Regions from separate parts of the Streptomyces sp. 1331.2 genome, predicted to be linked through region 1. Evidence: riboswitches for the same ligand, from Rfam matches in the RefSeq annotation. Region 1 holds a riboswitch; the other holds the start of a gene.
The links. A riboswitch is a leader RNA that binds a small molecule or an ion and turns the genes downstream of it on or off. The one in region 1 is predicted to bind cobalamin.
Positions count from the first base shown of each region.

Region 2: linked by a shared signal. The riboswitch ahead of metE (5-methyltetrahydropteroyltriglutamate--homocysteine S-methyltransferase) and the one ahead of CRP52_RS11340 (FecCD family ABC transporter permease) in region 1 are both predicted to bind cobalamin.

Region 1 covers NZ_OBMJ01000001.1:2,707,759-2,713,769, forward strand. Annotated here, with positions in the region: gene CRP52_RS11320 (amino acid ABC transporter ATP-binding protein) at 1-499, shown strand, start outside; gene CRP52_RS11325 (CGNR zinc finger domain-containing protein) at 612-1,205, shown strand; gene sodX (nickel-type superoxide dismutase maturation protease) at 1,209-1,571, opposite strand; gene sodN (superoxide dismutase, Ni) at 1,839-2,234, shown strand; cobalamin riboswitch at 2,325-2,480, shown strand; gene CRP52_RS11340 (FecCD family ABC transporter permease) at 2,577-3,632, shown strand; gene CRP52_RS11345 (ABC transporter ATP-binding protein) at 3,629-4,444, shown strand; gene CRP52_RS11350 (ABC transporter substrate-binding protein) at 4,462-5,454, shown strand; gene CRP52_RS11355 (nuclear transport factor 2 family protein) at 5,565-5,948, shown strand; gene CRP52_RS11360 (GNAT family N-acetyltransferase) at 5,959-6,011, shown strand, end outside.
Region 2 covers NZ_OBMJ01000001.1:636,303-642,313, reverse strand. Annotated here, with positions in the region: gene CRP52_RS02820 (hypothetical protein) at 1-172, shown strand, start outside; gene CRP52_RS02815 (MDR family NADP-dependent oxidoreductase) at 246-1,250, shown strand; gene CRP52_RS02810 (MFS transporter) at 1,254-2,495, shown strand; cobalamin riboswitch at 2,746-2,983, shown strand; gene metE (5-methyltetrahydropteroyltriglutamate--homocysteine S-methyltransferase) at 3,145-5,460, shown strand; gene CRP52_RS02800 (extracellular catalytic domain type 1 short-chain-length polyhydroxyalkanoate depolymerase) at 5,632-6,011, opposite strand, start outside.

The sequences.
Region 1 (6,011 bases):
GCGGCGCGACATCGGCATGGTGTTCCAGCGCTTCAACCTGTTCCCGCACATGACGGCCATGGAGAACGTCATCGAGGCGCCGGTCCAGGTCAAGGGCGAGAGCAAGGCCGACGCCCGCGAGCGCGCGATGGCCCTGCTGGAGCGGGTCGGCCTCGCCGACAAGGCGAAGAACTACCCCTCCCAGCTCTCCGGCGGCCAGCAGCAGCGCGTCGCGATCGCCCGCGCCCTGGCCATGAAGCCCAAGCTGATGCTCTTCGACGAGCCCACCTCGGCGCTCGACCCGGAGCTGGTCGGCGACGTCCTCGACGTCATGCGCGGCCTCGCCGAGGAGGGCATGACCATGGTGGTCGTCACCCACGAGATGGGCTTCGCCCGCGAGGTCGGCGACGCGCTGGTGTTCATGGACGGCGGTGTGGTCGTCGAATCGGGCAACCCCCGCGAGGTGCTCACCGACCCCCAGCACGAGCGCACCAAGGCCTTCCTCTCCAAGGTGCTCTGACCCCGTACCGTCGGCGCCCGGCAGGTTCTGCCTGCCGGGCGCCGCCGTTTGCCCCGTCCGGGTAATAGGCTGGAAGCAGTCAGCCCGTTACCGATCTTCTGGAAGGACCGCCGTGGAGCTCGCCTCGTACGCCGACCTCGCCGTTCGGCTGGTCAACACCGAGGAGCCCGAGCGCGGCACCGACACGCTGACCTCCGTGGACGCGGTGCGCGCCCTGTTCTCCGACTCCGCGCGGGCCGCCGCGCTCGCCGACGAGTCCGACCTGCCCCGGCTGCGGGCCGTGCGGACCAGGCTGCGCGGGGTCTTCGAGGCCGCCGCCGAGGGGGACGAGGTCCGGGGCGTCGACCTGCTGAACAGCCTGCTGATGGAGTTCCCCGTCAGCCCGCTGGTCTCCGGGCACGACTACCTGGACGCCGCCGGGCGGCCGCGCTGGCACCTGCACCTGGCCGACAACTCGGCCACCGCCACCGCGCACTTCAGCGCCGTCGCCTGCATGGGCCTGGCCGTCCACCTGACCGAGCTGGGCGCCGACCGGCTCGGCATCTGCCAGGCCGCGCCCTGCCGCAACGCCTACCTGGACACCTCGACCAACCGCTCCCGCCGCTACTGCTCGGACCGCTGCGCGACCCGGGCCAACGTGGCCGCCTACCGGGCCCGCAAGCGCCAGGAGGCGGAGGCCGCGCTGGGCGGCGGGGCCGGGGCGTAGCGGCTAGACCTCCTCGACCCAGGCGCCGAGGCGGCGGGCCAGGCCCGGCATCCGGGCCAGCCGGGGGGTGAGCAGCAGCCGCTCCAGCCGGCGGCCCGGCGCCAGCCAGGCCGGGCGCGGACGCAGCCGCAGCAGCACCCGGCCGAGCACCAGCTCGTCCGGGACCGCGCCGAAGCTGCGGCTGTCGCTGTCCACCGGGCGGTTGTCGGAGAGCATCCACCAGCCGCCGGCCCGGCGTTCGGCGGCCCGCTTCACCACCAGCAGGTCCTGCTGGAAGGGGTGACGGAAGAGCACCACCGCGCCCCGCCGGATCGGCGCGCCGTAGCGGACCAGCAGCTGGTCGCCCTCGCGCAGGGTCGGGACCATCGACCGGCCCGCCACGTCGACCAGCCCGAACGGCAGCGTGCCGCCCCGGCCCGCTTGTTCCGCGCCCCCGGGTTCCGTGCTCCGCGCCACGACTCCTCCTCCGCACCGGTCCGCACCCAGTCTGCCGTACGGGCCGTCACCTGTTCGATGTCCGGATTCGGCCGGTTCACGGTCCGTCTTTCGCCCTAGGCCCACCGCCCGATCGCGAAACCGTGGGGGTGGAAGGGTAATCTCGGGCGCGGGAAGACGATCTAAGGAAGGACTCCCATGTTCTCTCGTCTGTTTGCACCGCGTGCCACCGCTCACGCCCACTGCGACCTGCCCTGCGGCGTCTACGACCCCGCGCAGGCCAAGCTGGAGGCCGAGTCGGTCAAGGCCACCCAGGAGAAGTACCAGGCCAACGAGGACCCGCACTTCCGCGCCCGCGCCATCATCATCAAGGAGCAGCGCGCCGAGGCCGTCAAGCACCACATCTCGGTGCTGTGGAGCGACTACTTCAAGGCCCCGCACTTCGAGAAGTACCCGCAGCTGCACCAGCTGATCAACGACACCCTGAAGGCCGCCTCGGCCGCCAAGGCGTCCACCGACCCGGCCACCGGCCAGGCCCTGCTGGACCTGATCGCCGAGGTCGACAAGATCTTCTGGGAGACCAAGCAGGCCTGAGCCTGACGCGTCGCCACCCGACCGCCCCCGTCCGCACCGCCGGACGGGGGCGGTCGTGCGTTCACGTCCGGTCGCGTCCGCCCCGACCACGGTAAGGGTTGCCAGGCCTGAGTGCCTGTTATGCTGCCAGGGCGTCCGAGGGGGAAGTCCGGTGGGAATCCGGCGCTGACCCGCAACGGTGAGCGGGGCCCGTACCAGCCGTACGGTCCCGTCAGCCCGATCGCCCTCGGCCGCCGGAATCCCGACGACTCGCCGCGGACTGCGAGGGGAACGGCGCCCCGGCACGCCCGCGGCCGGCGCCCGCCCCGGCGCACCCCGGCCCGAGGCAAGGCGCGACCCGCAGTGAACGACCCGCTTGTTCGCCGAACACCCACGCTCCCGCTGGCCGTCGGCCTCGCCGCCGCCCTGCTGCTCTCGCTGGTCTGCGGGGTCGCCTTCGGCTCCTCCGGGATCGGGCTCCCCCGCGTCCTGCGGCTGCTCGGCGCCGGGCTGACGGGCGGTCGGCTGGAGGCCGAGGAGGCGGCCGCGTACGCCATCGTCTGGGAGATCCGGCTGCCGCGCACCGTGCTGGCCGCCGTGGTCGGCGCCGGGCTGGCCGCCTGCGGCGTCGCCGTCCAGGCGCTGGTGCGCAACGCGCTCGCCGACCCGTTCGTGCTCGGCATCTCCTCCGGCGGGGCCGTCGGCGCCAACGCCGTCCTGCTGTTCGGCGCCTTCGCCTCGCTCGGCGTGTGGGCGGTCTCCGTCTCCGCCTTCGGCTCGGCGCTGGCCGCCATGGCCCTGGTCTACCTCGCCGCCCGCACCGCGTTCGGGCTCACCCCGCTGCGCCTGGTGCTCACCGGCACCGCCCTGTCCTACGGCTTCTCCGCCGCCACCACCCTGATGGTCTTCGCCGCCGACCGCGGCGAGGCCGCCCGGGACGCCATGATGTGGCTGCTCGGCAGCCTCGGCGGCGCCACCTGGGGCTCGGTGCCGATCGCCGCCCTCACCGTACTGGCCGGCCTCGCCCATCTGGCGTGTGCCGCCGGGCGGTTGGACGCCCTCGCGATGGGCGACGAGACCTCCGCCTCGCTCGGCGTGGACCCGGACCGGCTGCGCCGCGAGCTGTTCGTGGTGACCGCCGCCGTCACCGGCACGGTGGTCGCGGTCAGCGGGGCGATCGGCTTCGTCGGGCTGCTGGTGCCGCACCTGGCCCGGATGCTGGTCGGCGCCGGGCACCGCCGGGTGCTGCTGGTCGCGCCGCTCGCCGGGGCGCTGCTGCTGGTCTGGGTTGACATCGCCTCCCGCACCCTGCTGGCACCCGCCGAATTGCCCGTCGGGGTGTTCACCGCCGTGCTCGGCGTGCCCGTCTTCCTGCTGATGATGCGCCGCCGCGGCCAGGCCTTCGGAGCCGGACGATGACCGGGCCGATCCCCGCGGACGACCTGACCCGCCCGGCGCCGGCCCAGGGGCTCGCCGTCGACGCCGTCTCGGTGCAGCTGGCCGGCGCCCGGCTGGTCCACGAGGTGAGCCTGCGGGCCGCCGCCGGCCGGGTGGTCGGGCTGATCGGGCCGAACGGCAGCGGCAAGTCGACCCTGCTGCGCTGCGTCTACCGGGTGCTGCGGCCGGCCGGCGGCACCGTCCGGCTGGACGGCGACGACCTGCACGCCCTCACCGCCCGCGAGACGGCCCGGCGGGTGGCCGCACTGACCCAGGAGCACTCCGCCGAGTTCGACTTCACGGTGGCCGAGGTGGTCGCCATGGGCCGGCTGCCGCACCGGCGCGGGTTCGGCGCCCCCACCGACCGGGACCGGGAGCGCTGCGCCGAGGCCCTGCGCAAGGTCCGGGCCGGCCACCTCGCCGACCGGGGCTTCCTGAGCCTGTCCGGGGGCGAGAAGCAGCGGGTGCTGTTCGCCCGTGCCCTCGTCCAGGAGCCGCGCCTGCTGGTGCTCGACGAACCCACCAACCACCTCGACATCGCCCACCAGTTGGAGGTGCTGGCGCTGGCCCGCGAGGCCGGCCCGACGGTGCTCACCGCGCTGCACGACCTCAACCTGGCGGCCGGCCACTGCGACCTGCTGTACGTGCTGCGGGCCGGCCGGATCGTCGCCTCGGGCCCGCCCGCGGAGGTGCTGCAACCCGCCCTGCTGGCCGAGGTGTTCGGCGTCCGCGCCACCCCGGTCCGGCACCCGGGGACCGGCGCCCTCCAGCTGCTGTTCGACCGCCTCACCTGACCCCGGAAGGAACCCACGTGCGCACCAAGGCCGTTGCCACCGCCGCCCTGCTCACCCTCGGACTGACCGCCTGCGGCGCCGAGATCGCCCCGAAGGAGGCCGCCGCCGGCTCCGCCCACTACCCGGTGACCGTGCGGAACTGCGGCGAGCAGCTGACCTTCCCGCAGAAGCCCGCCCGGGTGGTCACCAACGACGTCAACATCACCGAGCTGATGCTCTCCCTCGGCCTCGCCGACCGGATGGCCGGGTACGTCATGCCCGACGACAAGGGCAAGATCGACCGGGTGCCCTGGAAGGACGGCTACCAGCAGACGGCCTGGCTCTCCAAGCAGCGGCTCACCAAGGAGATCGCGCTGGACGCCAAGGCCGACCTGGTCTTCGCCGGCTGGCACTACGGCTTCGACGAGGGCAGCGGCGTCACCCCGCAGGCGTTCCGGGCGCTCGGCATCGACTCGTACGTGCTGAGCGAGTCCTGCCGCAGCGGCAAGGGCACCGAGCGCGGTGTGATGGACCCGCTGGAGGCGCTCTACACCGACCTCGCCAACCTCGGCGAGATCTTCGACGTCCGGGACCGCGCCGACCGGCTGATCGCCGACTCCAGGGCCCGGATCGCCGCCGTCCCGCAGCCCGAGCACCGCCCGTCCGTCTTCCTGTACGACAGCGGGCAGGACAAGCCGTACACCGCCGGGAAGTTCGCCGCTGCGAACCAGATCATCGCCAAGGCCGGCGGGACCAACATCATGGGCGAGCTGGCCGACACCTGGGTGACGGCCGGCTGGGAGAGCGTGGTGCAGAGCGACCCCGAGGTGATCGTGATCAACGACTACGCGACCCCGGGCGCCGAGGAGAAGCGGAAGTTCCTCAGGTCCTTCCCGCCGCTGGCGAACGTCTCCGCGATCAGGAACGACCGGATCTTCGTCCTGGACTACGTCGACCTGGTGGAGAGCCCGCGCAACCCCGCCGCGATCGGCGCCCTGGCCGACTACCTGCGCACCGTCCCGGCCCGCTGACCGGCCCGGATCGGGCTCGGACAGGCCCCGGACAGGCCCCTCCTCCGGTCGGCGGCGCCGGGCGTACGCTCAAGGTACGAGCCGACGGAACCCGACCGGAGGAGCGAATCATGACCACCATGGCGGCCCCCGTCGCCTTCGACACCCGCGCGCTGCGCGAGGGCATCGAGCGCTGCGACGCCGAGGTCCTGCTGGCGCTCTACGCGGAGGACGCGGAACTGCGCGTGGTCGACCGCAAGACCCAGCCCAGCCACCCCCTGGTGATGCACGGGCTGGAGGAGATCGGCGCCATGCTCGACGACGTCTACGGCCGCGAGATGACCCACAAGCTGGAACAGGTGGTCGTCCAGGGCGAGCACGTGGCCTTCCTGGAGTCCTGTCGCTACCCGGACGGCGTCCGGGTGCTGACGGCCTCGATGGCCGACCTGCGGGACGGGCGGATCGTCGACCAGACTTCCGTCCAGGCCTGGGACGAGCCCGGGCCCGAGCAGTAGGCTCGCAGGCATGATCCGCACCGCCGTCGCCACCGACGTCCCCGTCATCCACGCCATGATCCG
Region 2 (6,011 bases), 2.1 Mb from region 1:
GGGCCTGTACTGGGTGCCGGGCGACCCGGGCGGTCTCGGCGGCCTGGGCGGCGGCGGCGGACGCCTCGTGCACTCCGGCGAGCCGGCCGACTCCACCGACCGGCGCCTGGCGCCGATCTACCTCTACCCGGACCAGGACCCGGACACGCCCCACGGCGCCGAGCTCCACTGAGCCCGCCCGTCCCCGGTTCCGACGCCCCGTCAGCGCCGTCGGCCCCGCCATCCCCCAACCCAGGACGGAGACGATGTCTTCCACATTCCGCGCCGTGCACCAGGTGGCGCGCCCCGACGGCGCCCCAGGTGCCGAACACTTCGCCGTCGTGGAGCACCCGCTCCCCGCGGTCGAACCCGGCACCGCCCTGGCGGAGAACATCTACCTGTCCGTCGACCCGTACATGCGGGAGCTCATGGACGAGGAGTGGCCGCTCCACGAACCGCTGGGGTACGGCCGGGCCATCGGCCGCATCGTCCGCTCCGAGGACCCCGACCTGCAGGTCGGCGACCTGGTGGAGCACGGCGGAGGCTGGAGCACGCACGCCCTGATCCAGCACGGCTACGGACGCGTGATCCGGCCCGCGGCCGGCGTGGCGACGGCGACGTACCTGTCGGTGCTCGGCGCGACCGGCCTGACGGCCTACGTGGGCGTCCGGGAGATCCTCCGGGTCCAGGCGGGCGAGGCGGTCTACATCTCGGCGGCCGCCGGCGCGGTCGGCGGCGTGGCCGGCCAGATCGCGAAGCTGACCGGCGCCGCGCACGTGGTCGGCAGCGCCGGCTCCGCCGCCAAGGTGCGGCACGTCGTGGAACGGCTGGGCTTCGACGCCGCCTTCGACTACCACGACGGTCCGGTGGCCGAGCTGCTGGCGAAGGCCGCCCCGAACGGCGTCCACGCCGTGCTGGAAGGCGTCGGCGGCGACCACCTGGAGGCCGCGATCGGCTCCACCCGGGAGTTCGGCCGGATCGCCTGGGTCGGCTCGATATCCCAGTACAACCACCCCGACCGGCCGCCCGCGGCGCCCCGCAACCTCTACGCCGTGTCGGACCGCAGCATCCACCTGCGCGGCTACCAGGTACGGCACTTCATGCACCTGCGGCAGGAGGCCCAGATCTGGCTGACGCCCCACCTGCAGGCCGGCCGGATCGTCGCCGACGAGCAGATCGTCGACGGCTTCGAGAACGTGGTCGAGGCGTTCCTCGGCGTCATGCGGGGCGACAACACCGGCAAGATGCTCGTCCGCGTCGGGGAGGAGTGACCGGTGCTCAAGGCCTTCGCGTCCTACCGAGGACTCCTGGCGCTCCCCGGAGCGCGCACCGTGTTCGTCGTCGGGCTGCTCGCCCGCCTCCCGTTCACCGCGGCCTCGATGGCCCTCGCCCTGCACGTCGTCATCGACCTGGACCGCGGCTACGGTGCGGCCGGGCTCGCGGACCTGATGCTGACGGTCGGCGGGGCCGCGGGCGCGCCGCTGCTGGGCCGCTCCCTGGACCGCTTCGGCGTGCGCCCGGTGGTGCTGGTCACCGGCGCGGTCGACGCCGTGTTCTGGATCGGCGCGCCCTACCTCGACTACCCGTGGCTGCTCGCGGCCTCCGTGGTGGCCGGGTTCATGGGCCTGCCGGTGTTCACGGCCATCCGCCGGGCGATCGCCACCAACATCCCCTCCGAGCACCAGCGGCAGGCGTTCGCCCTCGACGCGATCCTGGTCGAGGTCGTCTTCATGGTCGGACCGGCCGTCGCGGTCGGTGCCATCACCGCCGTGAACGACGCGACCGCGACGATGACCGGGATCGGCGTGCTCTACCTGGGAGCCGGTCTGCTGCTCACCCGGCTCGCCCCCGCCGCGGGGTCCGGCGCGGCCGCGGCCGGCCCGAAGGACCCGGCGGAGAAGGAGCCGCGCGGGCGCAGCGTCTGGCTCCGCCCGGGCTTCCTGCTGGTCCTGGGCGTCAGCATGGCGGCGAACCTCGTCCTGGCCGGCAGCGAGATCTCGATCACCGCCGTGCTGCGCGGGGTCGGCGACACCGAGTGGGCCGGCGTCTGCGTCGCGATCTGGTGCGCGGCCTCCATGTTCGGCGGCTTCTGGCACGGCGCCACCAGCCGGCCCTGGCGGCTGCCGCGGCTGATGCTGCTGATGGGGCTCACCATCGCCCCGGTCGGGTTCGTCGGCCACGCGGGCTGGATCTGGCTCGCCCTGGCCATGCTCCCCTCGGGCTTCGTCTGCGCGCCGACCCTCGCCTCGGCCTCCGAGGAGGTCACCCGGGCGGTCCCGCAGTCGGTGGTCGGCCAGGCCGCGGGCCTGCAGGGCTCGGCGATGACCATCGGCGCGGCGATCGGCGCCCCGCTGGCCGGGGCCGTCATCGACCACTCCGCACCGGCCTGGGGCTTCGCGGTCACCGGCCTGGTCGGGGCGTCCCTGGCGGCCCTGACCCTCGCCTACCAGTACGTCGCCAAGCCGAAGCCGGCCGAGAAGTCCACCGACCAGGCCGACGCCCCGGCGACGGTCTGATCCTTCCCTCCCCCCCCGCGACGGGGCCGCACCTGCCCCCGCAGGTGCGGCCCCGTCGCGCGTCACGTTCCCTGAGGCGGTCCGGTTCTCCGGTTCTCCGGTCCGCCGGTATTCCGGCGTGACGCGCAGGCGGGCCCGGAGCCCGCCCGCCGCCAGCTGGGCGCGGAGCCCTCCGACCGGTCCTGACGTCGACACCGTCTCGTTATTCGGACAACTTGAGTGATCCGCCGTTCGGCTCCCACCCCTGCCCCTAAGCTGGCCCTGCAGCTGGTTCGCCCTGTCCGCCAGGCAGGGCGTCGCAAGAGGGAACCCGGTGACGCCTTTCAACGGCCAGTCCGGGACTGCCCCGCAGCGGTGAGTGGGAACGACCGCCGTCATACGCACTGGGCCCGGGTCGGGTCTGGGAAGCGACGGCCAGTAGGTGTCCGCCCTCGACGAGGGTGGGCGTGCCCGCGAGTCCGAAGACCTGCCACTGCCCGTGCGCGACCGTTCGCGCGCGGCCATCCGGTGACCTCGTGGGCGGGTCGGCGACCATACCCGGCAGGCCGGGCCCGCACGTTCGTGGCGGCCGCTGCCCGGTTCGTCATCCCTTCGCGCCCTCGTCCCGTCCCCGGGTACCTGAGGAGACAGACTCGCGAAGGAGAGTCCCTTGACCACGAAGTCCGCAGCCGCGGCAACTCTTGCCACCGCGTACGGCTACCCCCGCCAGGGCCGTAACCGGGAGCTCAAGAAGGCGATCGAGGGTTACTGGAAGGGCACGGTCACCGCCGGGGCATTGCTCGCCACCGCGGCCGACCTGCGCCGGACGAACTGGCAGCAGCTCGCCGACTCCGGCATCGAAGAGGTCCCGACCGGTGACTTCTCGCTCTACGACCACGTGCTGGACACCACCGTGGCCGTCGGCGCGATCCCGGCCCGCCACCGGGAGGCGGTCGAGGCCGACGCGCTCGCCGGGTACTTCGCGATGGCGCGCGGCACCCAGGACGTCGCGCCACTGGAGATGACCAAGTGGTTCGACACCAACTACCACTACCTGGTACCCGAGTTGGGACCGGACACGGTCTTCGCCGCGAACCCGGCCAAGGCCGTCGCCGAGCTCAAGGAAGCCCTCGCGCTCGGCCACGACGCCCGGCCGGTGTTGGTCGGCCCGGTCACCTACCTGCTGCTGGCCAAGCCCGCCCCTGGCGTCGCCGCCGACTTCCAGCCGATCACCCTGCTGGACCGGCTGCTGCCCGTCTACGCGCAGCTGCTGGCCGACCTGAAGGCGGCCGGGGCGGAGTGGGTCCAGCTGGACGAGCCCGCCCTCGTCCAGGACCGCACCCCTGCCGAACTGAACGCCGCCGCCCGCGCCTACCGCGACCTGGGCGCCCTCACCGAGCGCCCGAAGCTGCTGGTCGCGAGCTACTTCGACCGGCTCGGGGAGGCTCTGCCGGTCCTCGCCAAGGCGCCGGTCGAGGGGCTGGCCCTGGACTTCACCGGCCCGGCCGCCGGCAACGTCGACGACCTCGCGGCCGTCGGCGGCCTGCCCGGCAAGCGGCTGGTCGCCGGCGTGATCGACGGGCGCAACGTCTGGATCAACGACCTGGAGAAGTCGCTCGCCACCCTGGCGACCCTGCTCGGCCTCGCCGACCGGGTCGACGTGGCCCCGTCCTGCTCCCTCCTGCACGTGCCCATCGACTCCGCCGTCGAACGCGACGTCGACCCGCAGATCCTGCGCTGGCTCGCCTTCGCCAAGCAGAAGGCCGCCGAGACGGCGCTGCTCGCCCGCGGCCTGCGCGAGGGCACCGGCGCGATCACCGCCCAACTCGCCGCCAACCGCGCCGACCTGGCCTCCCGCGCCAACTCCCCGATCACCCGTGACCCGGCCGTCCGCGCCCGGGTCGCCGCCGTCACCGCGGCCGACGCCCGCCGCCCCCAGCCCTACCCCGTGCGGGCCGAGGCCCAGCGCGCCCGGCTCGGCCTGCCACTGCTGCCCACCACCACCATCGGCTCCTTCCCGCAGACCACCGAACTGCGCGTCGCCCGCGCCGACCTGACGGCGGGCCGGATCGATCCGGCTGCGTACCGGGAGCGGATGGAAGCCGAGGTCCGCGAGGTCATCGCCTACCAGGAGAAGGCCGGCCTGGACGTGCTCGTGCACGGCGAGCCCGAACGCAACGACATGGTCCAGTACTTCGCCGAACAGCTCACCGGATACCTCGCCACCCGGCACGGCTGGGTGCAGTCCTACGGCACCCGCTACGTGCGACCGCCGGTCCTCGCCGGCGACATCTCCCGCCCCCACCCGATGACCGTCGACTGGTTCCGCTACGCCCAGGACCTCACCGACCGCCCGGTCAAGGGCATGCTCACCGGACCGGTCACCATGCTCGCCTGGTCCTTCGTCCGCGACGACCAGCCGCTCGCCGAGACCGCCCGCCAGGTCGCCCTCGCCCTGCGCGACGAGGTCACCGACCTGGAGGCCGCGGGCGCGGCCGTCGTCCAGGTCGACGAACCCGCCCTGCGCGAGACGCTGCCGCTGCGGGCCGCCGGCCGCCCGGCCTACCTCGACTGGGCCACCGGAGCCTTCCGCCTCGCCACCTCCGCCGTCCGAGCCGACACCCAGATCCACACCCACATGTGCTACGCCGAGTTCGGCGCGATCATGACCGCGATCGACGACCTCGACGCGGACGTCATCTCCCTGGAGGCGACCCGCTCCCACATGGAGGTCGCCGGTGAACTCGCCGCAGCCGGCTATCCGCGCGAGGTCGGCCCCGGGGTCTGGGACATCCACTCCCCGCGGGTGCCGAGCACCGAGGAGGTGGTCTCGCTGCTGCGGGCCGGGCTCGCAGCCATCCCGGCCGAGCGGCTCTGGGTCAACCCCGACTGCGGACTGAAGACCCGCGGCTGGCCGGAGACCCGCGCCTCACTGGACGGCCTGGTCGCCGCCGCCCGCCGCCTGCGGGAGGAACTCGCCGGCTGACGTGCCGGATCGAGACGCCGAGGGCGGGCACGGCGGAAGGGGCCGTGCCCGCCCTGGCGGCCCGACCTTTGCCGAGGGGCGCGACGTGGACATCGGGAAACCACTGCGCCCCGCCGGTGCCGGACCCTCCGTACCCGCTCACTCGCAGGCGACTTGTCACCGGCATTGGCCCTAGGGTGCCAGGCCCATGAACTTCAGGGCCAGCAGTGCCATGCCGGGTTTGGGCAGCTCGTGGCCGTACCCCTGGAAGCTGTTGGCCTCGATCGGTGGCCTCGTGCTTGCGTTGCCGTAGCGAGTCCTTGTCCAGATCGCCTGGGGCTGGTCGGTGAAGACCGGGGTTTGGCTGACATCGTGGACGTTGGTCCACTGTTTGATCTCTTCGCCGAGGTTGTGGTGGTCGAGGGCGTCGTCCTCGGTGCCGTGCCACAGCTGGATACGCGGCCGTGGCCCGCGGTAGCCGGGGTAGGCGGCGCGGACCAGGTCACCCCACTCCTGCGGGGTCTTGGAGATCTTGCCGGTGGAGCAGTCACTGTTCCAGCCGCGGAAGGTGC